4 regions of the Pseudoduganella sp. GW821-FHT05F09 genome follow, and region 2 is predicted to be linked to each of the others. Evidence: predicted binding sites of a transcription regulator. Region 2 holds the regulator's gene; each other region holds the start of a gene.
What was found. The regulator LexA, encoded in region 2, represses DNA repair genes until DNA is damaged. The targets are predictions, from matches to a motif close to ACTGTATNNNNATACAGT.
Positions count from the first base shown of each region.

Region 1: the regulator LexA is predicted to act here: its motif matches at 5,478-5,495, upstream of AC07S4_RS12150 (DNA topoisomerase IV subunit B).
Region 3: the regulator LexA is predicted to act here: its motif matches at 2,199-2,216, upstream of AC07S4_RS30095 (VRR-NUC domain-containing protein).
Region 4: the regulator LexA is predicted to act here: its motif matches at 1,295-1,312, upstream of recA (recombinase RecA).

Region 1 is NZ_JBWKSD010000003.1:512,809-520,484, forward strand. It holds gene AC07S4_RS12135 (IgA Peptidase M64) at 1-209, shown strand, start outside; gene AC07S4_RS12140 (hypothetical protein) at 337-813, shown strand; gene parC (DNA topoisomerase IV subunit A) at 884-3,403, opposite strand; gene AC07S4_RS12150 (DNA topoisomerase IV subunit B) at 3,424-5,421, opposite strand; gene AC07S4_RS12155 (response regulator) at 5,667-6,512, shown strand; gene AC07S4_RS12160 (TorF family putative porin) at 6,664-7,410, shown strand; gene AC07S4_RS12165 (PA4824 family protein) at 7,430-7,676, opposite strand, start outside.
Region 2 is NZ_JBWKSD010000011.1:108,959-116,634, forward strand. It holds gene purF (amidophosphoribosyltransferase) at 1-990, shown strand, start outside; gene AC07S4_RS27865 (cystathionine gamma-synthase family protein) at 1,041-2,285, shown strand; gene AC07S4_RS27870 (glutathione S-transferase family protein) at 2,305-2,931, opposite strand; gene lexA (transcriptional repressor LexA) at 2,947-3,603, opposite strand; gene AC07S4_RS27880 (RpnC/YadD family protein) at 3,702-4,790, opposite strand; gene rpsF (30S ribosomal protein S6) at 4,953-5,330, shown strand; gene priB (primosomal replication protein N) at 5,362-5,664, shown strand; gene rpsR (30S ribosomal protein S18) at 5,666-5,956, shown strand; gene rplI (50S ribosomal protein L9) at 5,990-6,442, shown strand; gene AC07S4_RS27905 (replicative DNA helicase) at 6,553-7,676, shown strand, end outside.
Region 3 is NZ_JBWKSD010000017.1:15,197-22,872, forward strand. It holds gene AC07S4_RS30090 (helicase C-terminal domain-containing protein) at 1-543, opposite strand, end outside; gene AC07S4_RS30095 (VRR-NUC domain-containing protein) at 540-2,183, opposite strand; gene AC07S4_RS30100 (phasin family protein) at 2,284-2,823, opposite strand; gene AC07S4_RS30105 (hypothetical protein) at 2,895-3,089, opposite strand; gene AC07S4_RS30110 (ATP-binding protein) at 3,098-4,912, opposite strand; gene AC07S4_RS30115 (winged helix-turn-helix transcriptional regulator) at 5,079-5,483, opposite strand; gene AC07S4_RS30120 (SDR family oxidoreductase) at 5,582-6,433, shown strand; tRNA gene AC07S4_RS30125 (tRNA-Leu) at 6,488-6,572, opposite strand; gene AC07S4_RS30130 (S41 family peptidase) at 6,645-7,676, opposite strand, start outside.
Region 4 is NZ_JBWKSD010000003.1:316,233-323,908, forward strand. It holds gene AC07S4_RS11240 (sensor histidine kinase N-terminal domain-containing protein) at 1-492, opposite strand, end outside; gene AC07S4_RS11245 (response regulator) at 496-1,191, opposite strand; gene recA (recombinase RecA) at 1,352-2,419, shown strand; gene recX (recombination regulator RecX) at 2,488-2,967, shown strand; gene AC07S4_RS11260 (phosphoethanolamine transferase) at 2,960-4,558, shown strand; gene AC07S4_RS11265 (DUF2889 domain-containing protein) at 4,791-5,363, shown strand; gene sucC (ADP-forming succinate--CoA ligase subunit beta) at 5,432-6,601, shown strand; gene sucD (succinate--CoA ligase subunit alpha) at 6,615-7,496, shown strand; gene AC07S4_RS11280 (FHA domain-containing protein) at 7,581-7,676, shown strand, end outside.

The sequences.
Region 1 (7,676 bases), on a different contig from region 2:
AGGAAGACCTGGCGTGGACCGGCAAGCTGTTCTCGGCCGCGCCGCACAAGCACGAAGTGGGCGCCTTCGAAGGCGCCAACTACGAAGCCACCGGCTACTACCGCCCGGCGCAGCAATGCCTGATGTTCGACCGCAGCGAGAAGTTCTGCCCCGTGTGCAGCGAAGCGGTGAGCGCCACGATAGACCTGTACACGCGCGATCCGCAATAAAACGTTTAGTAACGATTGATACAAGTACTAGGTGCGCTAGCGTACAGATGGGGAGGGCTGCTCAGCATATTCTGGATCCGTGACAAGAAATAAGCACATCCCAGAAAACAACTGAAAGGTCCATACCATGAATAAGCTGATTGCCTCCCTGATCGCAGGTCTGTTCGCCACCGCCGCCATGGCGCAAACCCCGGCCCCGGCCGCCGACGTCGCCAAGGCCCAGGCCAAGGCTGAAAAAACGGTAGCCAAGGCCGAAGCCAAGGAACTGAAAAAAGACGCCGCAGCCGACCAGGACGTGGCCAAAGCCCAGGCCAAGGCTGACGAAAAAGTCGCCAAGGCGCATGCCAAGGCCGAGAAGACCCACATGAAGGCCGAAGAAAAGGTTGCCAAGGCCGACCCTGAAGACAAGGTGAAAGCCGAAGCCAAGGCCGACAAGAAAATGGCCGCCGCCAACGCCAACGTCGACAAGACCACCGCCAAGGCCGACGCCAAAGTAGCGAAAGAAAAAGCCGAAGCGACGGAAGACAAAGCCATCGCCGCCGCCAAGACCAACGAAGCGAAAGCCAAAGCCGCCGCCGACGTCAAGGCAGCCACCGTCAAGTAAGCGTCTCAAACGAGCTGAGCCGCATTCGGGGTCAGACCCCGAATGCGGCTCAGCTCGTTTACAGAGGCGCTTACTTCGGCGCCAGCGAGGACGCCTTGATGCGCTGGATCAGTTCCTTGCCTTTGCGGGCGCGCTTGCCGAAGTGCGGGGCCAGCACGTTGCCGGACATTTCCAGCTCGCGCGGCTTGGCCGCCATGGTGCCGTGCACGATCACGCCTTTCTGGCTGATGGCCGCCGCCGACAGCAGCGTCTCTTTCGGATCGAGCTCCATCAGGATCACGCCGCGGCCGCCGTTGGTCAGCGTCTTCATTTCGGCCATGCCGAACACCAGCAGGCGGCCTTTTTCCGACAGCGCGGCCACGGCGCTGGCGTCTTCCGCCACCACCGACGGCGGCAGCGGCAGGTCGCCTTCGTCCAGCGTGATGAAGGACTTGCCGCCCTTCAGGCGGCTGACCATGTCGCCGGCCTTGGCGATGAAGCCGAAGCCCGCGCTGGACGACAGCAGCAGCTGGGTGCTGGCCGGACCGGTGAAGTAGTGCTTGATGCGCGCACCGCCCGACAGGTCGACCAGGGTGGTGATCGGCACGCCGTCGCCGCGCGCGTTCGGCAGCGCGGCCACCGGCACCGAGTACACCTTGCCGTTGTCGCCGAAGCCGAGCAGGGTGTCCACGGTGCGGCATTCAAAGGCGTCGTGCAGCGAGTCGCCCACCTTGAAGGTGAACTGGGTCTTGTCGTGGCCTATGCCGGTGCGGGCGCGTATCCAGCCTTTTTCCGAGATGATGACGGTGACCGGTTCGTCCACCACCTTCTGCTCGGCCACGGCCTTCTGCGCTTCTTCGATCAGCGTGCGGCGCGCGTCGCCGTAGGCCTTGGCGTCGCTCTCGATCTCGCGGATGATCAGGCGCTTCATCGACGACGGATTTTCCAGCAGGTCCATCAGGGTCTGCTTTTCCTTGCGCAGTTCGGCCAGTTCCTGCTGGATCTTGATCGCTTCCAGGCGCGCCAGCTGGCGCAGGCGGATTTCCAGGATGTCTTCGGCCTGGCGGTCGGACAGCTTGAAGCGCTCGATCAGCGCCGCCTTCGGTTCGTCCGAATTGCGGATGATGTGTATCACTTCATCGATATTCAGCAGGATGGTCTCGCGGCCTTCCAGGATATGGATGCGGTCTTCCACCTTCTTCAGCTTGAACTGCGTGCGGCGCGTGACGGTCTCGAAACGGAAGCCTATCCATTCGCTGATGATGTCGCCGATGCCCTTCTGGCGCGGGCGGCCGTCGCTGCCTATCATCACCAGGTTGATCGAGGCCGACGATTCCAGCGAAGTGTGCGCCAGCAGCATCAGCATGAACTCGGTCTGGTCCTGGTTCTTGGACTTCGGTTCGAACACCAGGCGCACCGGCGCGGCGCGGCCCGATTCGTCGCGGATGGTGTCGAGCGAGCCGAGGATGAGCTGTTTCAGCGCCAGCTGGTCGGCCGACAGTGCCTTCTTGCCCAGCTTGACCTTGGGGTTGGTCAGTTCTTCGATCTCTTCCAGCACCTTCTGCGAGGAGGTGCCCGGCGGCAGTTCGGTCACCACCGCCTGCCACTGGCCGCGCGCCAGTTCTTCGATCTTCCAGCGCGCGCGCACCTTCATGCTGCCGCGCCCGGAGGCGTACATGTCGCGGATCTGCGCAGGCGGGGTGATGATCTGGCCGCCGCCCGGGAAGTCCGGGCCGGGCACCAGCGCCATCAGCTCGTCGTGGCTGATCTTGGGGTTGCGTATCATGGCCACGGCGGCCTGCGCCACCTCGGTCAGATTGTGCGACGGGATTTCGGTGGCCAGGCCCACGGCGATGCCGGAGGCGCCGTTCAGCAGCACCATGGGCAGGCGCGCCGGCAGCAGGCTCGGTTCTTCGGACGAGCCGTCGTAGTTGGGCTGGAAGTCCACCGTGCCCTGGTCGATTTCGTCGAGCAGCAGGCGCGAGATCGGCGTCAAACGGGCTTCGGTGTAGCGCATCGCGGCGGCGCCGTCGCCGTCGCGCGAGCCGAAGTTGCCCTGGCCGTCGATCAGCGGGTAGCGCAGCGAGAAGTCCTGCGCCATGCGCACCAGCGCGTCGTACACCGACTGGTCGCCGTGCGGGTGCAATTTACCCAGCACGTCGCCCACCACGGTGGCGGACTTGCGCGGCTTGGCCGTGTGGCCCAGGCCCAGTTCATTCATCGAGTACAGGATGCGGCGCTGCACCGGCTTCTGGCCGTCGCACACGTCGGGCAGGGCGCGGCCCTTGACCACGGAGATGGCGTAGTCGAGGTAGGCGCGCTCGGCGAAGGTGGACAGGATCAGCGTTTCGCCGCCGTCGCCGTCGTCGCCGCCGTCATCGCCACCGTCGCCGCCGTCGCCGCCATTGCCGTCGCCGCCGCCGTCGCCGCCTTCGGCGATCACGTCCGCGATGGCTTCAATGGCGTCCGCCGCGCCGTCGACGCCGGCCGGCTCGGCAGCTTCGGCCGGTTCGGCCGCTTCGGTCAGGTCGATCACGGCGGTGGCCGTGGCCGGGGTGGCGGCCGGATCGAGCGGCGCCGGTTCGTCAAAGAGATTTGCTTGATGAGTCATGTCAGATAACGTGTGCTGTATTAAATGTCGGCTTCGACTTCGTTGCCGTGTTCCTCTATCCATGCGCGGCGGGCGGCGGCTTCGCCTTTACCCATCAGCATGTTGAAGCGCGCGGAGGAGGTGCTGTGGCCGGGGCGGCCCACTTTCACCGGCAGCAGGCGGCGCGTGTCCGGGTTCATGGTGGTTTCCCACAGCTGCTCGGCGTTCATCTCGCCCAGACCCTTGAAGCGGGAGATGGACCAGCTGCCGTCCTTCAGGCCGTCCTTGCGCAGCTTGTCCTCGATGGCCACCAGTTCGCCCGCGTCCAGCGCGTACAGCTTCTGGATCGGCTTTTTGCCGCGCGCCGGCGCGTCCACGCGGAACAGCGGCGGACGGGCGATGCAGATATTGCCGTTCTGGATCAGCGCCGGGAAGTGGCGGAAGAACAGCGTGAGCAGCAGCACCTGGATGTGCGAGCCGTCCACGTCCGCATCGGAGAGGATGCAGATTTTGCCGTAGCGCAGGCCGGACAGGTCGGGCGAGTCGCCGAAGCCGTGCGGATCGACGCCGATGGCCACCGAGATGTCGTGGATCTCGTTGTTGGCGAACAGGCGGTCCTTGTCGGTCTCCCAGGAGTTGAGCACCTTGCCGCGCAGCGGCAGGATGGCCTGGAATTCCTTGTCGCGCCCCATCTTGGCCGAACCGCCCGCCGAGTCGCCCTCGACCAGGAAGATCTCGGTGCGGGTGACGTCGCTCGATTCGCAGTCGGTCAGCTTGCCCGGCAAAACGGCCACGCCGGACGATTTTTTCTTTTCCACTTTCTGCAGCGAGCGCAGGCGCGACTGGGCCTGCTTGATCACCAGCTCGGCCAGTTTTTTGCCGTATTCAACGTGCTGGTTCAGCCACAGCTCCAGCGGCGGCTTGGCGAAGGTGGACACCAGGCGCACCGCGTCGCGCGAGTTCAGGCGCTCCTTGATCTGGCCCTGGAACTGCGGATCCAGCACCTTGGCCGACAGCACGAAGGAGACGCGCGCGAACACGTCTTCCGGCAGCAGCTTCACGCCCTTGGGCAGCAGCGAGTGCATTTCGGCGAAGTTCTTCACGGCGCCGAACAGGCCGTCGCGCAGGCCCGATTCGTGGGTGCCGCCGTTCGGCGTGGGGATCAGGTTGACGTAGGATTCGCGCACCACGGCGCCGGTTTCGGTCCACGCCACCACCCAGGCCGCGCCTTCGCCTTCGGCAAAGCCTTCCGCGTCCGGGCCGGCGAACTGCGCGCCTTCGAACAGCGGGATCAGGGTTTCGCCGTCCGAGGTTTGCGCCAGCGCTTCGGTCAGGTAGCCGCGCAGGCCTTCGTCGTATTTCCAGGTCTGGCTGTCGCCGGTCTTGGCGTTGTTGAGCGTGACGGTCACGCCCGGCAGCAGCACGGCCTTGGAGCGCAGCAGGCGCTGCAGCTCAACCTGCGAGATCAGCGAGGAGTCGAAGTACTTGGCGTCCGGCCAGGCGGTGACGCGGGTGCCGGACTTCTTGCCGTCCTTGGGCGCCGGCATGGAGCTGAGCGGCTCCACCACTTCGCCGTGCTCGAATACCAGGTGGTGCAGGCCGTTGCCCTTGTCGTCCTTGCGCCAGACCGAGATCTCCAGGCGCTTGGACAGCGCGTTGGTGACCGACACGCCCACGCCGTGCAGGCCGCCGGAGAAGGCGTAGGCGCCGCCCGAACCCTTGTCGAACTTGCCGCCCGCGTGCAGGCGGGTGAAGACGATTTCCACCGTCGGCACGTTTTCTTCCGGGTGCAGGCCGACCGGGATGCCGCGTCCGTCGTCTTCGACCGTCACGCTGCCGTCGGCATTCTGCGTCACGATAATGTTTTTGCAATGTCCGCCCAGGGCCTCATCGGAGGCATTGTCGATCACCTCCTGGATGATGTGCAGGGGGTTCTCCGTGCGGGTGTACATGCCCGGACGCTGCTTGACGGGCTCCAGGCCCTTGAGGACGCGGATGGATGATTCGCTGTAGTCGGAAACTGGATTTTTAGTGGCCATACGTGATCAAGCTAGGTTGTGCGGTTCTTTATTGGTGCGGCAGCTTGCTGCAAAGTGCTGTGATTATATACAGTTATTTCGCTGTGCAAGTGCTTTCTGCGCAACGTCCGCAGGCGCGCTTGCCTGCGCATTCTATCCGCAACCGGCGGCAATGGCGGGAAACTGGGCGCCGGAAACGGTGGGTAGTTGTGGTTAAATAGCTCAATACGTGGAAAAAAGCAGTGTAAATAGTCCATGAGCGAGCCATGAGTGCAGACAAATTTCCGTTCGCGGTGCGCCTGGTCGGCTTTGCCGAAGCGCAGGCGGAGGCCCTGGCGGCGGCGCTGAAGCGCGCGCCGCCGCATGGGCCGGCGTATTTTTGCCTGTCCGGGTACAGTTTGCAAGAGCCGGACCTGCTGCTGGCCTATGGCGGCGACCTGAAGGCGCTGGCCGCGCTGGCGGCGCTCAGCCCCGGCGACGTGCGGCCCGTGCTGCTGCTGGGCGCGCCGGAGATGGACTTGCCATACCCTTGCCTGGGCCTGCCCTATGAGGAAGAGAGCCTGCACGCCGAACTGGCGCGGCTGGTCGAGCGCCGCGCCGACGCCATGGCCAGGCTGGCGGCCACCGGCCTGCCGCCGCTGCCCGAGCGCCGCCGCAGCGAGCGGCTCGATTTCGACCTGACCGATCCTGGCGAATACGCCGCCATGCGCAGCCAGGGCGGCGGCGGGCGCGGCGCCGTGCTGGTGGTGGACCGCAGCGCGCGTTTCAGCCAGCACGTGGCCAGGCAGCTCAAGCCCTACGGCATCCATGCGCTGTGGGCCTCCGACGAAGCCTCCGCGCTGGCGGCCGGCGCCGACGCGCCGCAACTGGTGGCGCCGCTGGCGGTGGTGCTGCTCAATACTTCGCTGCCCGGCATCGATCCCTACGCCCTGTGCGCCGCCCTGCGCGCCCAGGGGGGAGAGCGGCCGCCCGCCGTGGTGTTCCTGGCGGGCCGCAGCTTCGTCTACGACGCCGGGCGCGCCCGCGAGGCCGGCGTCGAAGGCCTGCTGGACAAGCCCGTGTCCGACGCCACGCTGCGCGCCACCCTCAAGAAACTGATGCGCATCGCCTGACCGCGCCGGGATGCCGGGGCGGCGATAGCGCTGCATGTCCGGAACCGCGTGCTTATACGCCGCGTTTACAACTCTCCTGCGTTCTTTAAGACCGTTTTTACGGACAGGGCGATAAGCTGTCTTTTTTGACCCACCAAAGAAAGACCGCACCATGAAAAAGATGATACTCGCCTGCGCCGTGATGGCCGCCTTCGCCGCCAGCGCGCAAGCCGAGGAGCAGAAGCCGGACAATGAAGTCAGCTTCAACGCCGCCGCCACTTCCGACTACCGCTATCGCGGCATCTCGCAAACCCGTTTGAAGCCGGCCCTGCAGGGCGGCGTGGACTACGTCAACAATCCGAGCGGCTTCTACGCCGGCGCCTGGGGCTCCACCATCAAGTGGACCAGGGACGCGGGCGGCGACGGCAGCGTGGAGCTGGACCTGTACGCCGGCAAGCGCGGCCAGCTGAGCGCCGAGGTGTCCTACGACGTGGGCGTGCTGGCCTATGTCTACCCGTCCAACGATCTGAAACACGTGGCCGGTTTCGCCAACGCCGACACCACCGAAATCTACGGCCAGCTGGGCTATGGCCCTGCTTACCTGAAGTACTCGCACTCGGTGACCAATCTGTTCGGCTTCGTCGACAGCAAGAACAGCGGCTACCTGGACGTGGGCGCCAATATCGACGCGGGCGGCGGCTATACCGTCAACCTGCACGCCGGCCACCAGAAGGTGAAGAACTCCAGCCAGGCCGACTACACCGACTGGAAAATCGGCGCCACCAAAGACTTCGGCGTGGTCACCGGCGCGCTGGCCGTCATCGGCACCAACGCCGGCAAGACCGCCTACGCTTCGCCAGCCAACGGCAAATTCCTGGGCAAGACCGCGCTGGTGCTGACAGTCAGCAAAGTGTTCTAAGCCGGCTCGCCTCGCTCCTTCAGTCGGCCAGCGAGGCCACCAGGGTCAGGCCGATGGCGAGATAGCGCTCGGCGCCGCGGCGTCCGACGCGGTCGCCGTAGGCTATGTCGATATCGGCCCGGCCCGGAATCAGGCTGTAGCGGGCGCCCAGCTGCGCATAGCTGCCGGCGCGCTGGCGGCCGTAAGCCTCCATGGTGAAGGCCGCGCGTTCGCCGGCCGCCAGTTCCAGGCCCAGCGCCCAGCTGCGCTGCAGGCGCGGGCCGGCC
Region 2 (7,676 bases):
CTGGCCTTCCGCGATCCGAACGGCATCCGTCCGCTGTGCCTGGGCATCAATGAAACCGAACTGGGCACCGAGTACCTGATCGCGTCCGAATCGGTGGCGCTGGAAGGCATGGGCTTCCGCTTCGTGCGCGACGTGGAGCCGGGCGAAGCCATCTTCATCGACGCCGACAAGAAGCTGCACGCGCGCCAGTGCGCCGACAATCCGCAGCTCAATCCCTGCGTATTCGAATTCGTCTACCTGGCCCGTCCGGACTCCGTCATCGACGGCGCCTCGGTGTACGCCACCCGTTTGAAAATGGGCGAGTACCTGGCCGACAAGATCAAGCGCGAAATCCCGGACGGCGAGATCGACGTGGTCATGCCGATTCCCGACTCCTCGCGTCCGGCCGCCATCCAGCTGGCGCTGCGCCTGGGCGTGGAGTACCGCGAAGGCTTCATCAAGAACCGCTACATCGGCCGCACCTTCATCATGCCGGGCCAGGCAGCGCGCAAGAAATCGGTGCGCCAGAAGCTGAACGCGATTCCGCACGAGTTCAAGGGCAAGAACGTGCTGCTGGTGGACGACTCCATCGTGCGCGGCACCACCTCGCGCGAAATCGTGCAGATGGCGCGCGACTCCGGCGCCAAGAAGGTGATCTTCGCCTCCGCCGCGCCGCCGGTGATCTACCCTAACGTGTACGGCATCGACATGCCGACGCGCGACGAGCTGATCGCCTACGGCCGCACGACGGAAGAAGTGTGCAAGGAGATCACGGCCGATTACCTGGTGTACCAGGACATCGACGCGCTGAAGCAGTCCATCACCGACGTCAATCCCAAGCTGACCAAGTTCGAGGCGTCGTGCTTCGACGGCATCTACGTGACCGGCGACGTGTCGCCCGACTACCTGGACAAGCTGGAGTACAACCGCCACAACCCGAAAAAACCGGCGGCCGCGGAGGATGCGGGCCGGACCCAGCTGAACTTGAACGCGGCCACCACCGAAGGGTGATGTCCCGGCCCGGCCGCCAAGCGCGCCGGGCTTTTTTTTGACTTGAGATCATGACAGAAAAGAAAAATTACGGTTTCACTACCACCATCCTGCACAACGACCGCCAGAAGGGCATCGAGCACGGCTCGCTGCACAAGCCGGTGCATACCTCGGTGGCCTTCGGCTACGGCGACGCGCGCCAGCTGGCCTCGGTATTCCAGGGCAAGGAACCGGGCTTCCGCTACGGCCGCCAGGGCAATCCCACCGTATCCGCGCTGGAAGACAAAGTGAACAAGATGGAGCAGGGCGTGGCCACCTTGTGCTTCGCCACCGGCATGGGCGCCATCGGCGCCGTGTTCCAGGCGCTGCTGCGCGCAGGCGACCATGTGGTGTCGTCGTCCTTCCTGTTCGGTAACACCAACTCGCTGTGGCAGACGGTGGCGGGGCAGGGCGTGGCGGTCGATTTCGTCGACGCGACCGAGGTGGCCAACGTGGCGGCGGCGATCCAGCCCAACACCCGCATCGTCTTCGTCGAGACCATCGCCAATCCGCGCACCCAGGTGGCGGATCTGAAGCGCATCGGCGAGCTGTGCAAGGAGCGCGGCATTCTCTACATCGTGGACAACACCATGACCACGCCGTATCTGTTCCAGCCGAAAGCAGTGGGGGCGGGCCTGGTGATCAATGCGCTGACCAAGTCGATCGGCGGCCACGGCAACGCGCTGGGCGGCAGCCTGACCGACACCGGCGCCTACGACTGGACGCAGTTCCCGAATATTTTCGAAAACTACAAGAAGGCGGCGCCGGCGCAGTGGGGCATCACGCAGATCCGCGCCAAGGGCCTGCGCGATTTCGGCGCCTCGCTGGGGCCGGAAGCGGCGCACCACATCGCCGTGGGCGCCGAGACGCTGGCGCTGCGCATGGAGCGCACCTGCGCCAATGCCAAGGCGTTGGCCGAGCTGCTGGAGGCGGACGAGCGCGTGGCGGCGGTGTATTACCCGGGTTTGCAGTCGCACCCGCAGTACGCCATTGCCACGGAGCTGTTCCGCGCGCACGGTTCGCTGCTGAGTTTTGAGCTGAAGGACGGTATCGACTGTTTCGACTTCCTGAACCGCCTGAAGCTGGCGATTCCGGCCTCCAACCTGGGCGATACGCGCACGCTGATCATTCCGGTGGCGCACACCATCTTCTACGAGATGGGGGCGGAACGCCGCGCCTCGATGGGGATTGCGGAGTCGCTGATACGCGTGTCCGTCGGCATCGAGGACACGGCTGATTTGCTGGAAGATTTCAGCTGCGCGCTGGAAGCCTGCTAAGCGGCTTGCCCCTCCAGCATTACCAGGGCTGCGCGCCTTCCATCCGGTAGGGATGGCGCCAGCCCGGCAGGGCCGCGATGCGGTCCAGCCAAGCCTGCACACGTGGCGGGTAGCTCACATTGGCCTGTTCGGGCCAGTACAAATAGCCGCAGATGGAAAAGTCCGCCATGCTGACGCTGTCGTCGAGCAGGAAGGCGCGGCCGTCGGCCAGTTCATCGTCCAGGCGTTCAATGTCCGCGTCGAAACGCTTGCGGAACCAGGGCAGCACGCTGCCTGCGTAAGCTTCGGGATCGAACTTCTGGCCGTAGCGCAGGTGTGCCATGGAAAAGCCGATGCGGTTCGCTTCCCAGAACAGCCACTCGCGCACGCGCTCCAGGCGCTGCTGTGTTTCGCCGCCGTAGGCTTGCAAATGCTCCGCCAGATGCAGCAGGATGGCGTTCGACTGCACATACGCCCTGTCTTCATGCACCAGTAGCGGCACTTCGCCATATTTGGCCAGGCTGCGGAAGGGCTCCGGGCGCGCGGCGCGCTCCAGGCGCAGATCGATTTCCTCGTACTCGTGCGGCACACCGGCCACTTCCATGGCCAGTTTGACCTTGTAGCTGTGGCCGGACTCGCAATTGCCGTAAAGTTTGAAGCTAGCCATGCTGCCTTCCGCCGATTAATGCCAGCTGCGCAGCAGGCCGACGGCCAGGCCTTCCAGCGCAAACTCTTCCGCTTCCGGATGGACGGTGATCACCTTGAAATCCGGGTTTTCCGGGAACAGTTCGATGGTCGAGCCGGTTTTCTTGTAGCGCTTGACCGTGACTTCGTTGCCGATGCGGGCCACCACGATCTGGCCGTTCTTGGCGCTGTCCACCTTTTTGACGGCCAGCAGGTCGCCGTCCATGATGCCGATGTCGCGCATCGATTCACCGCGCACTTTCAGCAGGTAGTCGGGCTTGGCGGAGAACAGGGAAGGGTCCACGCTGTAGCTGGTTTCCAAGTTTTCCTGGGCCAGGATGGGCGAACCGGCGGCCACGCGGCCGATCAGCGGCAGCGACATCATATTGGACGCGGCGGCGGCTGCCGCGTGCGCCAGCTTGGTGGCGGCCGATTCGGCGTGCGCGCCCAGCAGGCGAATGCCGCGCGAGGTGCCGGCGGCGATCTCGATGGCGCCCTTGCGCGCCAGCGCCTGCAGATGCTCCTCGGCGGCGTTGGCCGACTTGAAGCCCAGCTCGTTGGCGATTTCGGCGCGGGTGGGAGGGAAGCCGGTATTGTCGATGGCATCCTTGATCAGATTGAGAATTTGTTCCTGACGTGCGGTGAGCTTGATCATGGTGCGTTAGCTCTGAGAGCTGTGGATATAGACAGACTGTATTTTTGTACAGTGCGCGTGCTAATGCAAGGGATTTTGTTGATATGTGCGAAATATTTTCATGCAATGGGCCCGATAAGCTCCTCCAGTGAGCGCGCCTGCAGGATTTTGTCTTCCCAGGCGCTCAATTCTTCCGGTTTCGCGTGGGAGATGCGTAGTTCGGCACTGGGTGAAAGTGGCCCGAAACGCAGTTGCAGCAGCTTGCGCACCACGGCCCGGCGGCCTTCCTCCCGGCCTTCCTCCCGGCCTTCCTCCCGGCCTTCCGCTCTGCCTACCTGTAAGCCCACCTCTCTGCCTTCCTGCAAGCCCACCTCTCTGCCTTCCTGCAAGCCCACCTCCCTACCTTCCTGCAGGCCCACCTCTCTACCTTCCTGCAGGCCCTCCTTTCGGGCACGGTCCTTGGCCATGCGTATCATCAGGTTCTCGAATGGCATTTCCTTACTCCTGTTTAGTTCCTCAATCCGCACGGCCAGCTGGTCTTGCAGGTCGTCCGGGATTTTCATCATCCAGTCTAGTACATTGAATAAATCGAGGATGCGCTGCGGGTCCCAATGCCGCTCGTACATTAGCGAGGTCAGCATTGCCTTGAATTCGAAGCGTTTCCGGGGCTCGTGGCGGGTGTGCAGCGTCATCAGATGGGCGGCGGTCAGCAGCGCGAAAGCGTTGTTGCTGCTTAATAGCCGGTCCAAATGCGGCCAGAAGTCCAGCAATTTGACCGTGGGAAAGCGTATGCCGGCTTCGCAGCCGAACAGCTCGCATTCGAAACAGTCCGGCCGCCATGCGGGATAAGGGTCGGCCAGCACCACCAGCGTCGCGATCGGGCAGCGGAAGCGGTCGTAGAGGCGGTAGTAATAGGTAAAGATGCGTTCGGCGAAGTCTTTCTCCCGGCTGCGCTGGATCTCCAGATGGAGATAGAGCAGCCTGGCACCGCCGTCCTTGCCGGTCACGCGCACCAGTTTGTCTATCCTGCGCCTGCCGAGCTTGGCGTCGCGCACCACCTGGGCCAATTCCTGGTCGAGGAAGCTGTATTCCCGGCGCCAGTCGATGGCGTCATGGACGCGGGGGAAGAAAAACGCCATGAATTCGCGGAAATAGGCCATCACGGCGCTTTTCCAAGGCGTGTCGTAATCGTCGTTGGCTGGGCTCATGGCGCCAGCATGCCTGTCGCAGGGGCTGCCGGCCTTGCGCCAGCGCAAGCCGGCGGCTGCTTGATTTTTCAGCGGAAAGGCGCTATAGTCGCGGGCTTACCTCTTCCCACACCCGTCTTGACGCCGGGGTGGGCTATATTCACAGTCCTTAAGGGAGTTTTCATGCGTCACTATGAAATCGTATTTATCGTCCATCCGGACCAAAGCGAGCAAGTGCCCGCGATGATCGAACGTTACAAAGCCAGCGTGACCTCGCGCGGCGGTAATGTACATCGCGTGGAAGATTGGGGCCGCCGTCAAATGGCTTACTCGATCCAGAAACTGGCTAAAGCACACTACATCTGCATGAACATCGAGTGCGACAACGAGACCCTGGTCGAGCTGGAAACCGCATTCAAATTCAATGATGCCGTTCTGCGTCACCTGACCGTGAAAATGAAGAAAGCGGAAACCGCTCCTTCGCCGATGATGAAATCGGTACAACGTGAAGACGCGGCCAAGAGCCATCGCGCCGAAGCCCAAGCAGCTGCAGCGGCCTAAGGGTCAAGTTTTTCACTGACCAGGAACTGAACTGAACCAGCTACAGGTAAACGCCCTCATCACCGAACGGGACACCATCAGGTACACCCCGGCCGGCATGCCGATCGTGACTGCAGTCTTGCAGCACAGCTCGCAGCAGATGGAGGCAGGCATCGCCCGCTTGACCGAATTCGAGATCCCCGCCCTGGCGGCAGGCGATCTGGCAAAACGGTTCAACGACGCGCCCCTGGGCGGTATTTATCAGTTCACAGGATTCCTGGCCAAGAAAAACCGCAATAGCAGAAGCCTGGTGTTTCACATCATTGATTTTAGTTTATTAGATACAGGAGCCTAAAATGGCATTCGGTAAAAAGTTCGACAAAAACAAGCTCAAGCTGAAAGAAAAGCGCAAGCAACAGAATCCTCTGTTCAAACGTAAGAAGTTCTGCCGCTTCACCGCCGCAAACGTAGAACAAGTGGACTACAAAGACGTAGACACGCTGAAAGATTTCGTCCAGGAAAACGGCAAGATCATGCCAGCACGCCTGACCGGCACCAAGGCGCACTACCAGCGCCAAGTTGACACCGCAATCAAGCGCGCTCGTTATCTGGCCCTGCTGCCGTACACCGATCTGCACCACGCTTAATTGGCGCCGTCAGATTAGAAACTGGAGAGAACTATGCAAATCATTCTGTTGGAAAAAGTTGTTAACGTCGGCAACCTGGGCGACGTGGTTAAGGTCAAGGACGGCTACGCACGTAACTTCCTGATCCCGCAAAAGCTGGCCCGCCGCGCCACCACCGCCGCTGTTGCTGAATTCGAAGCCAAGCGCGCTGAACTGGAAAAAGCTGCCGCCATCAAACTGGCTGCTGCCCAAGCCCAAGGCGAGAAACTGAACGGCATGACCGTGACCGTTTCGCAAAAAGCTGGTGTTGACGGCCGTCTGTTCGGTTCCGTGACCAACTTCGACATCGCTGAAGCGCTGACCAAAGCTGGTTTCGCTGTTGAAAAGGCTGCCGTGCGCATGCCTAACGGCCCGCTGAAAGTCACCGGCGAGCACGCCGTGTCGGTATCGCTGCACACCGACGTCGTGGTTGACGTGACTGTTGCCGTTGTTGGCGAAGCTGCCTAAGTTTTTGTTGTAGAGAAATCTACGGCGAGACTGTTGTACATGTAAAAAAGCCGGGCTTGCCCGGCTTTTTTATTTTTTGCCCTTGCACCGAAGCAGGTATAATTCGCGCCATGAACACCCCCTCCGATCCACAGGTAGATTCGCTACGCATTCCGCCGCATTCCATCGAAGCAGAACAGTCCGTCATCGGCGGCCTGCTGCGCGACAATGCCGCGTTCGACCGTATCGCGGATTTCATGAATCCCGACGATTTCTACCGCTACGATCACCGCATCATCTTCGAACAGATCGTCCGCCTGATCAACGGCTCCAAGCCGGCCGACGTGCTGACCGTGTTCGAAGCGCTGTCCATGCTGGGCAAGGCGGACGAGGTGGGCGGCATGGCCTACCTGAACGCGATGGCGCAGAACACGCCCTCGGCCGCCAACATCCGGCGCTACGCCGAGATCGTGCGCGACCGCGGCATCCTGCGCCAGCTCATCACCGTGGCCGACGAGATTTCCGGCCAGGCCTTCAGCCCCCAGGGCAAGGAGGTCAAGCAGATGCTGGACGAGGCCGAATCGAAGATTTTCGCCATCGCCGAACAGGGCGCCCGCGGCGCCCAGGGCTGGCTGCCGGTGCAGCCGCTGCTGACCCAGGTGGTCGAGCGCATCGACGAGCTGTACAGCCGCGACAACGCCAGTGAAATCACCGGCGTGCCGACCGGCTTCATCGACCTGGACCGCATGACGTCCGGCCTGCAGCCGGGCGACCTGGTCATCGTGGCCGGCCGTCCGTCCATGGGCAAGACCGCGTTCTCGGTCAACATCGGCGAGAACGTGGCGGTCGACGCCGGCCTGCCGGTGGCCATCTTCTCGATGGAGATGGGCGGCACCCAGCTGGCCATGCGTATGCTGGGCTCGGTGGGCATGCTGGACCAGCACCGCCTGCGGACCGGCAAGCTGAACGACGAGGACTGGCCGCGCCTGACCAACGCCATCCAGAAAATGAACGACGCCCAGGTCTTCATCGACGAGACCCCGGCGCTGAACCCGATCGAGATGCGCGCCCGCGCGCGCCGCCTGTCGCGCCAGTGCGGCAAGCTCGGCCTGATCATCGTCGACTACCTGCAGCTGATGCAGGGCAGCAAGCCGGGCGACAACCGCGCCTCCGAGATTTCCGAAATCTCGCGCTCGCTCAAAGGCCTGGCCAAAGAGCTGCACTGTCCCGTCATTGCGCTGTCGCAGCTGAACCG
Region 3 (7,676 bases), on a different contig from region 2:
CGGAAAGCGCATGGCCTGCAGCCCGGCGTCGCGCTGCGCGCGGTGCGCCATCTCCTGTTCGGCCCAGGCCAGGAAGCGGCCGCACTGGAGCTCGTAGAAGGCGCGCAGGCTGTCCGCATCGGCCGGCTCGGTGATCAGCGTTTCCTTCTGGCTGCCCACGTCGAAATAGACCAGCGCCAGGCGCACCGCGTCCAGCCCGCGCGCCTGGCATAGCAGGTGGCCGTAGATTTTCAGTTGCGCCCAGTGCAGCTGGCGATGGTTGTTCGGCATGCGCGCCAGGTCGCCGCGGAAGGTCTTGATTTCTTCGAGCTGGTTTTGCTGCGGGTCGTAGCCGTCGGCGCGGCCGCGCACGCGCAGCGGGCCGAACTCGCCGGAGAGGCTCACTTCCTTCTCGTAGCTGTCATTGCGCCGCGACGCGACCAGCGCGTGGCCGGCGATGCCTTCCTGCGCGGTGGGCGTGGGCGTAAAGCGCAGATCCAGATCGCCGGCCTTGGCGGTGAACTCGCACAGCGCGCGCACGGCCACGGCGTAGCCGGCCGTCATGCCTCCGCCCATTGCAGATAGCAGACGGTGATGGGCATCTGGTGCTCGGCGCAGTAGCTGATCCAGCGCAGCTGGTTGTCCTGCAGGCGGTCGCCAGGGCCTTTCACTTCTATCATGTGGTAGCGCCGCTCGGCGGGCCAGAACTGGATCAGGTCCGGGAAGCCGCTGCGGTTGGCCTTGATGTCGAGCAGGATGCGCTCGAACCATTTCTTCAGGTGCGCCGCCGGGATGCAGGCCAGCGCCAGTTCCACCAGTTCCGCGTCCAGCGCACCCCAGTAGACGAAGGGCGACTGGATGCCGTCCTTGGCCAGCAGGTTGCGCCGTATCGTGTCCTGGTAGGTGCCGTCGTCCAGCTGGCCCAGGCAGGCGGCGAACTGCGCCGCGCGGCGGCGCTGGAAGTCGGCGCTGTGCAGGTCGGCCGGGCCGTGGTGGAAGGGATGGAAGAAGGCGCCGGGAATGCTGGTGAAGATGGCGTCCCAGCACAGCAGCCCGAACAGGGAGTTGATCAGCGCGTTTTCCACGTAGTACACCGGCGCTTCCTCGCGCGCCAGGTGGTCGCGCACCACGCCTTCCACCCACCATTCTCCTTCGGGCATAGGCAGCGCCAGATCCAGACGCACCACGGGCGCGGGCTGGGCGGCGGGCGGCTTGGGATGGCCCAGCTTGCGGCGCAGGCGCGGCAGCATGCGCAGCAGTTGCTGGCGTTCGTGTTCGCTCTCGGGCTGCGCCAGCGCTTGCAGCAGCAGCGCGTGCGCGGCGCCGGCCTGCCCGCTTTTCTCCAGCACGCGAATGGCGCGCGCCCGCGCGCCGGGATAGGCGCAGGCCGTGTAGATGCCGTGCGCGCCGTCCCAGTCCTGCTGTTTTTCCAGGTGCTGCGCCATCTGGAACAGCAGCTTGTCGCGCCGGCTGTTGAGCCATTCATTGCCGGCGATGGCGGGCGGCAGCGCGCGCATCACCTGCTGCGGGTCTTCGCCTTCGGTAAAGCGTTCGCGGCAGTGGTGCAGGGCCAGGTAGTCGTCGATGTCGCGCCGGCTGCGGAAGCCGCGCGCGGACGGTGAAAACTCCACTTTTTCGTATTTGTACACGCCCAGGTCGGACAGCACGAATTCCGACCAGTCCTGGTGGTAGTTGCCGAAGAAGATAAGGCGCAGGCGGTCGCACAGCGGCTGCGCCAGCACCTGGTAGACATGGTCGAAAGCCTGGCCGCACCAGGCCGAGAAGCGGTGCGCGCCCTCGTGGCGCTCGCGCAGCGCCGCCAGCTGCTCGGGCTTGCGCGCGTTCTTTTCATGCCCGGCCAGCTGGAACACGCGCGCGATTTCAGGCTTTTGCAGCAGGGCGAACAGCTGCTCCAGCGTGAGCACCGGGTCGGCGTCTATCCAGCCCAGCTCGGCCAGCGGCCGCGCCGCCTCGTGCGCGCAGCCGATTTCGGCGTAGACCAGCTTGCTGGCGCGGAACAGCTCGCCCTTGCGCATGACCATGCGCACGAACAGCGCGCGCGAGGCGCGGGGCAGGGCGGGAAAGTGGGAAAGGAAAGCGCGTTCCTCGGCAGTGAGCAAGTCGTCGTAGCGCTCGCCTATCCACTGCAGGACCTGGTGGAAGTTATCCAGGTAATAAAACTCGTTTTCCAGAACTCTGATCATTGCAACGCGCTGCCAACTGTATGTTCATACAGTGTATCGCGTTAGCGGGCCGGGAGCAACCGATGCGGCGTTCCCGGCCCGTGCTGGACAGCCGTGGGGCTTATTTCTTGCCCGGCTGGACGGTTGCGGCCGCCTTGGCGACCTGCGCTTCCACATTGGCCACGGCCTGGCGGGTGGCGTTGGTCACCTGCTCGTAGCCGGCGAAGGCGTTGTCGATGGCTTGCTTGACGATCTGCACCGCGTTCTCGGAACCCGGGCGCACGTTTTTGGTCACGTCGTAGATCAGCGCGCTCAGCGTGCTTTTGGCTTCGGTCATGTGGGCGTCGGCGGCGCGCGTGAATTCCTCGCGGATTTCGGCAATGATGCCGCCCAGCTGCTCGTTGTAGGCGGCGGCATTGGTCATGCCGGGCTGGACTTTCGCTGCGGCCACGGCCATGACGGCCTTGGGATCGCGCGCCAGGCTCAGCTCCTTGCCGGCGGCCAGCTGCTCTTCGACGGTGCTTTTGGCGGTGGCCATATTCAGCGCCACCACTTGCTCCACGCCTTGCACGGCTTTGCTGGTCAGCGTATTGAAGGTTTCAAGCTGAAACTCAAACAGGGCCTTGGTGGTGGCTGCGAACTGCTCTGGACTCGTAAACATTCGTTCTCCTCGGTTATTGGAATAGAACTACGGCATACCGGCCTGCAACAAAGCGTCTTGTTATGGGCCCATTATTTGGCAAACGCTAATTTTTCGCAACGGCTATCTTTGTAAGCGTGCGCACCCCGTTCCCAGCCCTGGCCCAGCGGACCCTGGGCGCACACGCGCGCGCCGTCCACCTTGCTCACCCACCAGTAAAACGGGGCGGGAGCGGCGTCCAGCGCGGTGCAGCACAGCATCAGCAGGGAGGCGGTCAGCTTCTTCATGATTCCGATTATAGCGGCGCCGCCGGCGGCAGCAACAGGGTGAAGGTAACGCCTTGCCCCGGCTGGCTGGCGGCGTTGATGCGCCCGCCCAGCACGCTGGTGACGATGTTGTGGGCAATGTAGAGCCCCAGGCCGGAGCCGCCCGCGCCGCGCCGCGTGGTGAAGAAGGGGTCGTAAATGTGGCCCAGGTGTTCGGGTGCGATGCCGTTGCCGTCGTCGGCGTAGACCAGCTCGATGCTGCCAGCGCGGTTCAGGCCGGCGCTGATGCGCACGTGGCCGCCGCTGCGGCCCGCAAAGCCGTGCACCGCGCTGTTTTCCAGCAGGGCCAGCAGCACCTGGCTCAGCTGGCCGGGATAGCTGTCCAGTTCCAGATGCGCGGGGATGTTCTGCTCGACCGCGATCGCCAGCTGCTTGACCGTGGCCAGCAGCGGCGGAACCAGCCCGGCCACCAGCGGGGCCAGCTTGAAGCGGCTGCGCTGGCTGCTGTCCTGGTCGAGCGCGATGGCGCGGAAGCTGTGCAGCAGCGAGGCGGCGCGCTGCAGATTGCGCACCACGATGTCGTCGGCTTGCGCCACCTCGTCCAGATAGGCGTCCAGCTGCCCTTGGTCCAGGTCGGACTGGCGGGCGCCGCCGGCGACGGCCGAGCGCAGCGCCTGGGTGCGCTCGGCCATGCTGCTGGCGGCCATCAGGCCGTTGCCGATGGGCGTGTTCAGTTCGTGCGCCACGCCCGCCACCAGTGCGCCCAGCGCGGCCAGCTTTTCGCGCCGCACCAGTTCCTCCTGCGTCATGCTGAGGTTGCTCAAGGCGGTGGCCAGCTCGTCGTTCACCTGTTCGGCGCGTTCCTTGGCCTTGCGCAGTTCCGCCGTGCGCTCGGCCACCAGCGTTTCGAGCTGGGTGCGGTGAAGGCGCAGTTCGTCCTCGCGGCGGGTGCGGGCGATGGCGATGCCGGCCAGGTGGGTGGCCACGCCGATCAGGCGCATGTCGGCCGCGCTCGGGCTGCGCACCTCGCGGTAGTACATGGCGAAGGTGCCCAGCACCGTGTCCGCGTCGAGCAGGATGGGCACGGACCAGCAGGCGCGCAGGCCGTACTGGGCGGCGATGGCGGCGTAGGGCGCCCACAGCGGATCGGTCTGGATGTCGGTGACGACCACCGCTTCCTTGCGGTACATGGCGGTGCCGCAGGAGCCGGCCACCGGGCCTATGGGCAGGCCGTCGATGGCGGCCATATAGGCGGGCGGCAGGCTGGGGCCGGAGCCGGTGCGGACCGTGCGGCCGTCGGTGTCGAGCAGCAGGGTGGAGCACAGCACGCCGGGCGCCTGCGTTTCTATCAGCAGCATCAGCTTGTCCAGCGTGGTGGCCAGCGGCGCGCCGCGCGCCACCAGTTCCAGCAGCTGGTTCTGGCCTTCGCGCAGATCCTCCGCGCGCTGGTGGCTGGCGGCGTCGTTCAGGCGCAGCTGGCGCAGCTGCGCAATGCTGGCGCTCAGTTCCTCGGGCGAGCGCGGCGCCGGCAGATGGGCTAGCACCAGTTCCAGCAGCGCGCCGGTGCCGCACGGGCGGCGCAGGCAGGCGACGGCGCCGGCGGCCAGTGCGCGCTGCTGTTCGTCCCGGATGTCGGCGCCGGCCTCGGCCTCGGCCTCGCCGGTGCCCGCCTGCGTGAGCAGGATGATGGGCAGGGCGGGCGTGGCGCTGGCCGCTTGCAAACGGCCGCACAGTTCATAGCTTGAGCTGCCGGCCTGGGCCGCATCGAGCAGCACCAGTGCAACGCCGCCTGCGCGCACGGCGTCCAGGGCGCTGTCGGCGCGGCTGACAGTGAGCAGGCTCAAACCGGACGCCGCCAGCGCGCTTTCGAGTTCGGCGAGGCCTGTACTGATGCCGGAAACAAGCAGTATGGTTTGCAATTGATTAGGCGGTAAGGGCTGGATGGCCCGGTATGTGGCGGGTTTCAGGGCCAAGTTTAGTACAGGATGGCGCGCCGTGCGCGGAATTCACTCAGGCAGCCTCGGCCTGCGCACGGGCGTCCGCGATGCGCGGGTAGTTCTCCTCTATCCAGTCCACCAGCACGGCCAGCCGCTCGGCCAGTTCGCGTCCCATGGGCGTCAGGCTGTATTCCACGCGCGGCGGTATCACCGGATGGGCGTAGCGCAGCACGAAGCCGTCGCCCACCAGCGCATCCAGCGTCTGCGCCAGCATCTTTTCGCTGACGCCGCCCGCTTCGCGCCGCAGCTCGCTGAAGCGGTGCATGCCGTCCAGCAGGATCACCAGCACCAGTACGCCCCAGCGGCTGGTGACGTGGCTGAGCACGGCGCGCGACGGGCAGGCCGCCACCATCAATTGGCCACGGCGGGCTTCGTTCTGCGCCGCCACGGCGGCGCGCAGGGTTTTGGTTTGGGACATGGGACCTCCTGGGGTACTTACTAAAATGTACGTACTTACAAATAGTAAGTATAGGCGCTAAGATGAATTACTCCAACCGCGAACTGAAAGGAAACACCATGATCGTCATCACCGGCGCCAACGGCCAACTGGGCCAGCTGATCGTCAAAGAGCTGCTGAAGACCACGCCTGCCGCCGCCATCGTGGCCGCCGTGCGCGACCCGGCCAAGGCGGCCAGCCTGGCGGAACTGGGCGTGCAGGTCCGCAAGGCCGACTACAGCGACCCGGCCACGCTGGACGCCGCCTTTGCCGGCGCGGAAAAAATCCTGTTGATCTCGTCGAGCGAAATCGGCCAGCGCCTGGCGCAGCACCGCAACGTGATCGACGCGGCCAAGCGCGCCGGCGCCGGTTTGCTGGCGTACACCAGCGTGCTGCACGCGGACCGTTCGCCGCTGGCGCTGGCGGGCGAGCACCGCGCCACCGAGGAGCTGCTGCGCGCTTCCGGCCTGCGCACCGCCATCCTGCGCAACGGCTGGTATTTCGAGAACTACACGGCGGGCCTGGGCGGCGCGCTGGCGCATGGCGTGCTGCTGGGCAGCGCGCAGGACGGCCGCATCTCCGCCGCCACCCGCGCGGACTATGCGGCGGCGGCGGCGGCCGTGCTGACGGCTGCCGCGCCCGAGGCGCTGTACGAGCTGGCGGGCGACCGCAGCTTCTCGCTGCCGGAACTGGCGGCGGAACTGTCGCGCCAGGCGGGCAAGGATGTGCCGTACCAGGATATGCCGGAGGCGGACTACAAGGCGGCGCTGCTTGGGGCGGGGCTGCCGGAGTGGCTGGCGGCGCTGCTGTCGGATTCGGATGCGGGCGTGGCGAAGGGGGCGCTGGAGGACAACGGCGGCGCGCTGTCGCGCCTGATCGGCCGCGCCACCACGCCGCTGGCGGAAGCGGTGCGCCTTGCGCTGGGCAAATAAGGTAGCCCGGAAATGAAAAACGCCTCCCGAAGGAGGCGTTTTTGCGGAATTCTGTGGTGCCCACGGAGGGACTCGAACCCCCACACCTTGCGGCACATGGACCTGAACCATGCGCGTCTACCAATTCCGCCACGTGGGCACTGTTACTGCTGTTTCCCTTGCGTTGTTCTGCAACAGAAGGCACGCATAGTAAGGGATGGATGGGCAGCCGTCAAGGGCTCGCTTGCAAACTGGCTTGCGCGCGCGGCTTCATTAACGGGGCCAGCGCCGACAGGGCTTCCGCGCGCACCGCCGCGTCGTCGGCCATGTCGGCCTTCAGCGCGATGGAAGGCGTGAGCGTTTCGTTGTTGCCGCGCTGGCGGTTGCGCCAGACTTTTTGCGGCAGCACCAGCACGTTGCCGCTGGGGAGGGTGGCGCGGCCGGTGTCGATATACACCGAGTCGGCGCTGGTGGCGCGGCCGATGTGCACGGCGCCGGGCACGCTCAGCACCAGGTCCGCGAAGTCCAGGCAGGCGCTGGCGCAGGCCGCGTCGGTCAGTAGCGCCACCGCGCCCTGGTGGCGGCGCAGCTTGCCGCCGCGCTTGGCGATCTCGTCCCGCGTGACGAGGTTGCCTGCCGGCTGCTCGACCCACTGCTGGCCGGCGGCCTTGGCGTCCTGCACCTGTTTGAGGAAGTTGCGGGTGCTGCGCGCCTGCTGGCTGTCCTCGCCGTAGCGGCTGGCGAACTCCTTGCTGAATTTCTCCAGGCTGGCCAGCAGCACGTCGGACACGCGCCACTGCGCGTAAGTGCGCGGCAGCTGTTCCAAGCCTTGCTTGTCGTAGTCCAGTCCGCCGGTGGCGGCGTCGAATATCTTGCCGCCGATGGCGCTGCTGCCGCCGCCATTGCCGCGTGCATCGAACACGATCAGGCGCGCGCCTTCCACTTTGTTCAGCTCGGCCAGCATGGTGTCGAAGGCGGCGATCTGCTCCTTGGACGGCAGGGAATTGAAGCTGGCGGCGCTCACCCACAGTACGCCGTCCTGGAAGCTGAACTGGTTGCTGCGGCGCGCTTGCGCTTGTGTTTTCTGTGGCGCGTCGGACCAGCTGTCGCGCGCGAAATAGCGTTGCATGGCGATGGCTTGGTAGGTGATGGGCATGTCCAGCTCCGCGCCTTCGGCCGTGCGGAACTGGCAGCGCTTGAGTTTCAGGTCCGCCATGGCGGGTGCGAACAGCAGCGCCGGCAGGATCTCGTGCGTGCCGCCAAA
Region 4 (7,676 bases), on a different contig from region 2:
CGCCACCCAGGAATAGGCGATGCGGATGGGCGTGCCGTGCATATTGCCGTTGCGGAATTGCACCAGGCCGGGCTTGGCCCTGTCCTCCTCCTGTGGCGCGGCCAGCTCGCGGTCGCCGTCCACGTAGGCGCCGTCGGGGCCGGCGATCTGGAAGTACACGCTGTCCACGTCGTCGGCGCGCAGGATGTCGCGCGCCGAGCCGGGCAGGCGCGGCGCCAGCTTGCCGTTCACTTCATGGATCTGCTGCGCCAGCACGGTCACGCTGTCTTCCAGCGCATGGTCGAAGGGCTGGTTGGCGATGGACTTGGCCACCAGGTAGGTGATGGCGATGCTCATCGGCCACAGCAGCAGCAGCGGGGCCAGCATCCAGTCCAGGATCTCGCCGAACAGCGAGTGCTGGATGTCGTCCTCCTTGACGGCGCCGGCCGGCTCCTGCCAGGACAGGTCGTCCTGGTCCTGCTGGCTGGCGGCTCCGGCCTCGCGCTCGCCCACGGCTTACTTGGCTTCGCCGCCGCGCGGCGTGTCGCTGAATTTCTCCAGGCAGTAGCCCAGCCCGCGCACCGTCGCGATGCGCACGCCGCCCACTTCGATCTTCTTGCGCAGCCGGTGCACATAGACTTCGATGGCGTTGTTGCTCACCTCCTCGCCCCACTCGCACAGGTGGTCCACCAGCTGCTCCTTGGACACCAGCCGCCCGGTGCGCGCCAGCAGCACCTCGAGCAGGCCCAGCTCGCGCGCCGACAGGTCCAGCATCTGGTCGTTGATATAGGCGCTGCGGCCCACCTGGTCGTAGCTCAGCGGGCCGTGCTTGATGATGGCGGCGCCGCCGCCCTGGCCGCGCCGCGTGAGCGCGCGCACCCGCGCCTCCAGCTCGGACAGCGCGAAGGGCTTGGCCATATAGTCGTCCGCGCCCAGGTCCAGGCCGTTCACGCGCTGCTCGATGGAGTCGGCCGCCGTCAGTATCAGCACCGGCAGCAGCGAGGAGCGCGCGCGCAGGCGACGCAGCACCTCCAGCCCGGACAGCTTGGGCAGGCCCAGGTCCAGTATCAGCAGGTCGAATTCCTGGGTGGACAGGGCGGTGTCCGCCTCCTGGCCGTTCTTCACATAATCGATCGCATAGCCGGACTGGCGCAGCGAGCGGGTCAGCCCGTCGGCCAGGACGCTGTCGTCTTCGGCAAGTAAAATACGCATAATGTCACCCGGTTGCAGAAGCATCCATTGTGTTTCATTTTACTCAAGGGAGCCAGCTTTTGATCCGCCTCAAACCCGATTGAAAACAATGCTTGCAAAAAGCACTGGTTTTTTATACAGTACCACCTGAATCGACTAAACCACTTGCCGAAAGATCATCATGGACGACAAAAAAGGCGCAGTACCCGCAGGCGAAAAAGCCAAGGCGCTCGCAGCAGCACTGGCACAAATTGAAAAGCAGTTCGGCAAGGGTTCCGTCATGCGCATGGACGCCAGCGCGCCGATCGAAGAAGTGCAAGTGGTCTCCACCGGCTCGCTGGGCCTGGACATCGCGCTGGGCGTAGGCGGCCTGCCGCGCGGCCGCGTGGTGGAAATCTACGGTCCGGAATCGTCGGGTAAAACCACGCTGACCCTGCAGACCATCGCCGAGATGCAGAAACTGGGCGGCACCTGCGCCTTTATCGACGCCGAGCACGCGCTGGACGTGGGCTATGCGCAAAAGCTGGGAGTGAACCTGCACGAGCTGCTCATTTCGCAGCCGGACACCGGTGAACAGGCGCTGGAAATCTGCGACGCGCTGGTGCGCTCCGGTTCCGTGGACATGGTGGTGGTCGACTCCGTCGCCGCGCTGACGCCGCGCGCCGAGATCGAAGGCGACATGGGCGATTCGCTGCCGGGCCTGCAAGCCCGTTTGATGTCCCAGGCGCTGCGCAAGCTGACCGGCTCCATCAACCGCACCAACACCCTGGTCATCTTCATCAACCAGATCCGCATGAAGATCGGCGTGATGTTCGGTTCGCCGGAAACCACCACCGGCGGCAATGCGCTGAAGTTCTACGCCTCCGTGCGCCTGGACATCCGCCGCACCGGCTCCATCAAGTCGGGCGACGAGGTGATCGGCAACGAAACCAAGGTCAAGGTCGTCAAGAACAAGATCGCGCCGCCGTTCAAGGAAGCGCACTTCGACATCCTGTACGGCGCCGGCACCTCGCGCGAAGGCGAGATCATCGACCTGGGCGTGGAAGCGAAAATCGTCGAGAAGTCCGGCAGCTGGTACAGCTACAACGGCGAGCGCATCGGCCAGGGCAAGGACAACGCCCGCACCTACCTGGTTGAGCGTCCCGAGCTGGCGCACGAAATCGAAAACAAAGTGCGCGCCTCCCTGGGTGTGCGCGCGCTGCCAGCCCTGAGCACCGAGCCGGCGCCCAAGCTCAAAGCTGTCGAGTAAGCTGCTTGCGCGGCGGGTTAGCGGCAACGCCGCGTAGCCCGCCAAGCGGCGCACCAACGAACTCCACCATGCCCATGCCTCCCATCAGCCTGAAAGCACGCGCATTGCGCCTGCTGTCGGCACGCGAGCACAGCCGCATGGAGCTGGCGCGCAAGCTGGCGCGCCACGCGGAGGAGGGCGACGACATCGACGCCCTGCTCGACTTCCTCGAAAAAAACAACTGGCTATCCGAAGAACGTTTCTCCGAATCCCTGATACACCGCCGCGCCTCCCGCTACGGCAACAGCCGCATTGTGGCCGAGCTGCAACAGCACGGCATCAAGGGCGAAGCGCTGAGCGAACTGAAAGCCGGCCTGGCCGAAGACGAAACCGCGCGCTGCTGCGAAGTCTGGCGCCGCAAATTCGGCTCCCTGCCGCAGGACGCCCAGGAGCGCAGCAAGCAAATGCGCTTCCTGCTGCAGCGCGGCTTCTCCCAGCGCGCCATCCAGGCCGCCATGAAAGGCGTGGACCTCGACGAGCTGGACGGCCTCGACGGCGGTGATGCCTAGCGACGCGCTGAAGGCCCTGCTGCTGGCGGCCTGGCTATGGCTGCCCAGCTGGGCCGTTCTGAGCACCGACCACGTGCAAGGCGCCAACGACGCGCTGGCCCTGCTGGCCTTCTCCCTGCTGCTGCTGGCCGCGCCCCTGGTGCTGGTGCCCGGCGTGCGCCGCTATTTCCTCCTGTGGACGCCGCTGGCGCTGCTGGCCGGCCCCTATTGCTATCTGACCGTGGCCTACGGCAGCGTGCCCGGCGACGCGCTGCTCTCTTCCGCGCTCAACACCGGGCTGGCCATGAGCGCGCAAGTGCTGGCTTCCTTTGGCTGGAAGCTGTGGCTGGTGCCGCTCAGCCTGCTGCTCTATCTGTGGCTGGCCTTCTCCATCAGCCCTGGCTGGCGGCTGGACACGGCGGCGCGCAAGCGCCTGCTGGCCTGCTGCCTGATGCCGGTGATGCTGGCCATGGTGGCCCGCCAGGCGGTGGGCCATGCCCTGCGCCTGCCGCCGCTGCTGGAACAATCCACCATCAACCTGGCTTTCCCCAGTGGCCTGGCGGCCTCGCTCTGGCGCGTGACCGGCTACGAGCGCGCCATCGCCGGGGCCGGTTTTGCCAGCGTGCAGGGCCGTTCCAGCGTGGGCGATGCGCCCATGCTGGTGGTGCTGGTGGTGGGCGAAAGCCTGCGCAGCGACCATCTCGGCATCAACGGCTACGCGCGCAACACCACGCCCGGACTGGCCGCGCTGGGGCCGCAACTGCTGTCCTTCACCGACGTGGCGTCCACCGCCAACTGGACCAACCAGGCCATGCCCGCCATCGTCACCCATGCTGCGGGCCAGCAGCGCGCCACGCTGGTGCCCACCTTCCGCGAAGCCGGTTTCCGCACCGCCTGGCTGTCCAATCAGGAGGAGTCCAGCTACGGCGCCAGCGCCGAGGTGCAGGAATATGCCCGCAACTCCATGGACTTCCACCTGCGCACTGACGACAACCTGCTGCCCATGTTCACCTCCTTCGTGCGCCAGGCCGGACCGCGCCAGTTCCTGGTGCTGCATATGATAGGCAGCCACATCCCCTATGAAGAACGCTACAGCGGCGCCTCGCGCGTGTTCCACCCCACCCTGAGCGACGCCGGCGTCGGCAATCCGCTGCCGAAGAACAAGGCCGAGGCCATCAACTCCTACGACAACACGGTGGTCGAGACAGACCGCTTCCTGGCCCGCGTGATTGCGGTGCTGCAGGCCGAGCAGCGCCCGGCAGTGCTGGTGTTTACGTCCGACCACGGCGAAAACCTGTTCGACGACCAGCGGCAGCTGTTCATGCACGCCCAGCCCGGCCCCACCCGCTACGACACCCACGTGCCCCTGCTGGTGTGGATGAACGCGCCATACCGCCAGGCTTACCCGGCGGCGGTGGCCGCCTTGCAGGCCAACCGCGCCAAGCCGGTCGGCCACGCCAGCATGTTCGCCTCGGTGCTGGAACTGGGCGCCGTGGCGTGGCAGGGCAGCGACGCGCGCGCCAGTTTTGCGTCGCCCATGTACCAGCCCGGGCCGCGTCCGGTCACGCTGGAACTGAGCGGCCCCAGTGTTCCCTATGAGAGCCTGAAATAAGGCTGGGAACAGCCCCCGGGCTAGCATGGCGGCGCCCCGCGCGGGCTCATGAAAAGTCGCTAATTAACATATGCCACGTCGCAACTCGCGCCGGGGTGTGCTACACTTTTGGGGTTTTTGCAGCACCGCGGGTGCGGTGGTTGTCCGTAGAAGCTGCGGCAACGTGCATTCTTGTTAAGAGAATAGTGCAAGGCTGCTTACTAATTTTTGCCGCGCAAGCGGCATCGGTCTTATGTCCCTGTCAACTCCAGTCTCCCGACGTGCGCTGCGGCACACGCGCGCTATAGACATCCAGGCGTTCGCGCGCGAGGATGGCCTATGGGATCTTGACGCCCGTATCACCGACATCAAAGTTAACGCCACCAAGCTCGCCTCCGGCATGCGCGAAGGCGGCACGCCCCTGCACGACCTCTCCTTGCGCATTACGGTAGACCGCCAACTGACCATCGTTGCCGCCGAAGCCGTTTCTGACGCGGTTCCCTATCCTGGTTTCTGCAACACCATCGGCCCGGCTTACGCGGCCCTGGTGGGACTGAACCTGATGAAGGGGTTCCGGCATGAACTCAAGCAGCGCCTGCACGGCGTCGCCGGGTGCACCCATCTGACGGAACTGGCCCAGATCCTGCCAACGGCGGCAGTCCAGGCCTTCGCTAACGATGTCTGGCCGACGCACGATGCGGCCAGCGACGACGTTCCGCATGAAAAGCCTTTCCAGCTCGACAAATGCCACGCCCTGCGCACCGATGGCGGGGCAGTTGCCCGGTTTTACCCGCGCTGGGTAGCGAGCAAGCCCGAGTTGGCCTAGCGCACGCACCATCCTCGTTTTTTAAATATCAACTTTCAACATCAGTTTTAATCAAAAGGGAAGCCAGCATGAAAATCCATGAGTATCAAGGCAAAGAAATCCTCCGAAAATTCGGAGTGACGGTTCCGCGCGGTATCCCGTGCCTGTCCGCAGACGAAGCAGTCAAAGCTGCCGAGACGCTGGGCGGTTCGGTTTGGGTAGTCAAAGCGCAGATCCATGCTGGCGGCCGCGGCAAAGGCGGCGGCGTGAAAGTAGCCAAGTCCCTGGAACAAGTCAAAGAATACGCTGACCAGATCATGGGCATGCAGCTGGTTACCCACCAGACCAGCCCTGAAGGCCAGAAAGTACGCCGCCTGCTGATCGAAGAAGGCGCGGACATCAAGAAGGAACTGTACGTATCCCTGGTAACCGACCGTGTTACCCAGCGCGTCGTCCTGATGGCTTCCTCCGAAGGCGGCATGGACATTGAAGAAGTGGCCGAGTCCCACCCTGAACTGATCCACACCATCGCCATCGATCCAGCCGTCGGCCTGACCGACGCTGAAGCGGCCGGCATCGCCGCCAAGATCGGCGTACCGGAAGCGTCGATCGCCGACGCCGTCACCAACCTGCAAGGCCTGTACAAAGCCTACTGGGAAACCGACGCATCGCTGGCCGAAATCAACCCGCTGATCCTGACCGGTTCGGGCAAGGTTATCGCCCTGGACGCCAAGTTCAACTTCGACGCCAACGCCCTGTTCCGCCAGCCGGAAATCGTCGCCTACCGCGACCTGGACGAAGAAGATCCAGCTGAAGTCGAAGCATCGAAATTCGACCTGGCCTACATCTCCCTGGACGGCAACATCGGCTGCCTGGTAAACGGCGCCGGCCTGGCCATGGCCACCATGGACACCATCAAGCTGTTCGGCGGCGAGCCGGCCAACTTCCTGGACGTGGGCGGCGGCGCAACTGCCGAGAAAGTCACCGAAGCGTTCAAGATCATGCTGAAGAACCCAGAGCTGAAAGCTATCCTGGTGAACATCTTCGGCGGCATCATGCGTTGCGACGTGATCGCCGAAGGCGTGATCACCGCATCGAAAGCCGTTTCGCTGAAAGTGCCTCTGGTGGTGCGCATGAAGGGCACCAACGAAGACCTGGGCAAGAAGATGCTGGCCGAATCCGGTCTGCCTATCATCGCCGCCGACACCATGGAAGACGCAGCCAAGAGCGTCGTCGCCGCTGCAGCCGGTCAAGCTTAATTAAGGAATCAACATGTCCATTCTGATCAATAAAGACACCAAAGTCGTCACCCAAGGCATCACCGGCAAGACCGGCCAGTTCCACACCCGTATGTGCCGCGAATACGCGAACGGCAAAAATGCCTTCGTCGCAGGCGTGAACCCGAAGAAAGCCGGCGAAGACTTCGAAGGCATTCCAATTTTCGCTAACGTGACCGAAGCGAAAAAAGAAACCGGCGCCAACGTTTCCGTGATCTACGTTCCACCAGCAGGCGCAGCTGCCGCCATCTGGGAAGCCGTGGAAGCCGAAATGGACCTGGCCATTTGCATCACCGAAGGCATTCCTGTCCGCGACATGATGGCCCTGAAGGACCGCATGGCTAAAGCCGGCTCGAAAACCCTGCTGCTGGGCCCTAACTGCCCAGGTCTGATCACCCCAGACGAAATCAAGATCGGCATCATGCCAGGCCACATCCACCGCAAGGGCCGCATCGGCGTGGTTTCCCGTTCGGGCACCCTGACCTATGAAGCAGTTGCACAGCTGACCGCTCTGGGCCTGGGCCAATCGTCGGCAGTTGGTATCGGCGGCGACCCGATCAACGGTCTGAAGCACATCGACATCATGAAGGCCTTCAACGACGATCCTGATACCGACGCGGTCATCATGATCGGCGAAATCGGCGGTCCAGACGAAGCCAACGCTGCACTGTGGATCAAGGACAACATGAAGAAGCCAGTAGTCGGCTTCATCGCCGGTGTAACCGCTCCTCCGGGCAAGCGCATGGGCCACGCCGGCGCGCTGATCTCCGGCGGCGCAGACACCGCGCAAGCCAAGCTGGAAATCATGGAAGCCTGCGGCATTACCGTCACCAAGAACCCGTCCGAAATGGCGCGTCTGCTGAAAGCAATGCTGTAATTCACGCTTTTAGTGAATAATAACGGGGAGCTGCGGCTCCCCGTTTTTTATTGCCGGAAGCCACAACACGCACGGAGACCAAATTTGGGGAAGATCATCATTTCGCGCGACGGCGTGGTGGAACAGGAAGTCCCGCTGAGCCGGGAGCGCATGAGCATCGGCCGCCGCAGCCGCAACGAC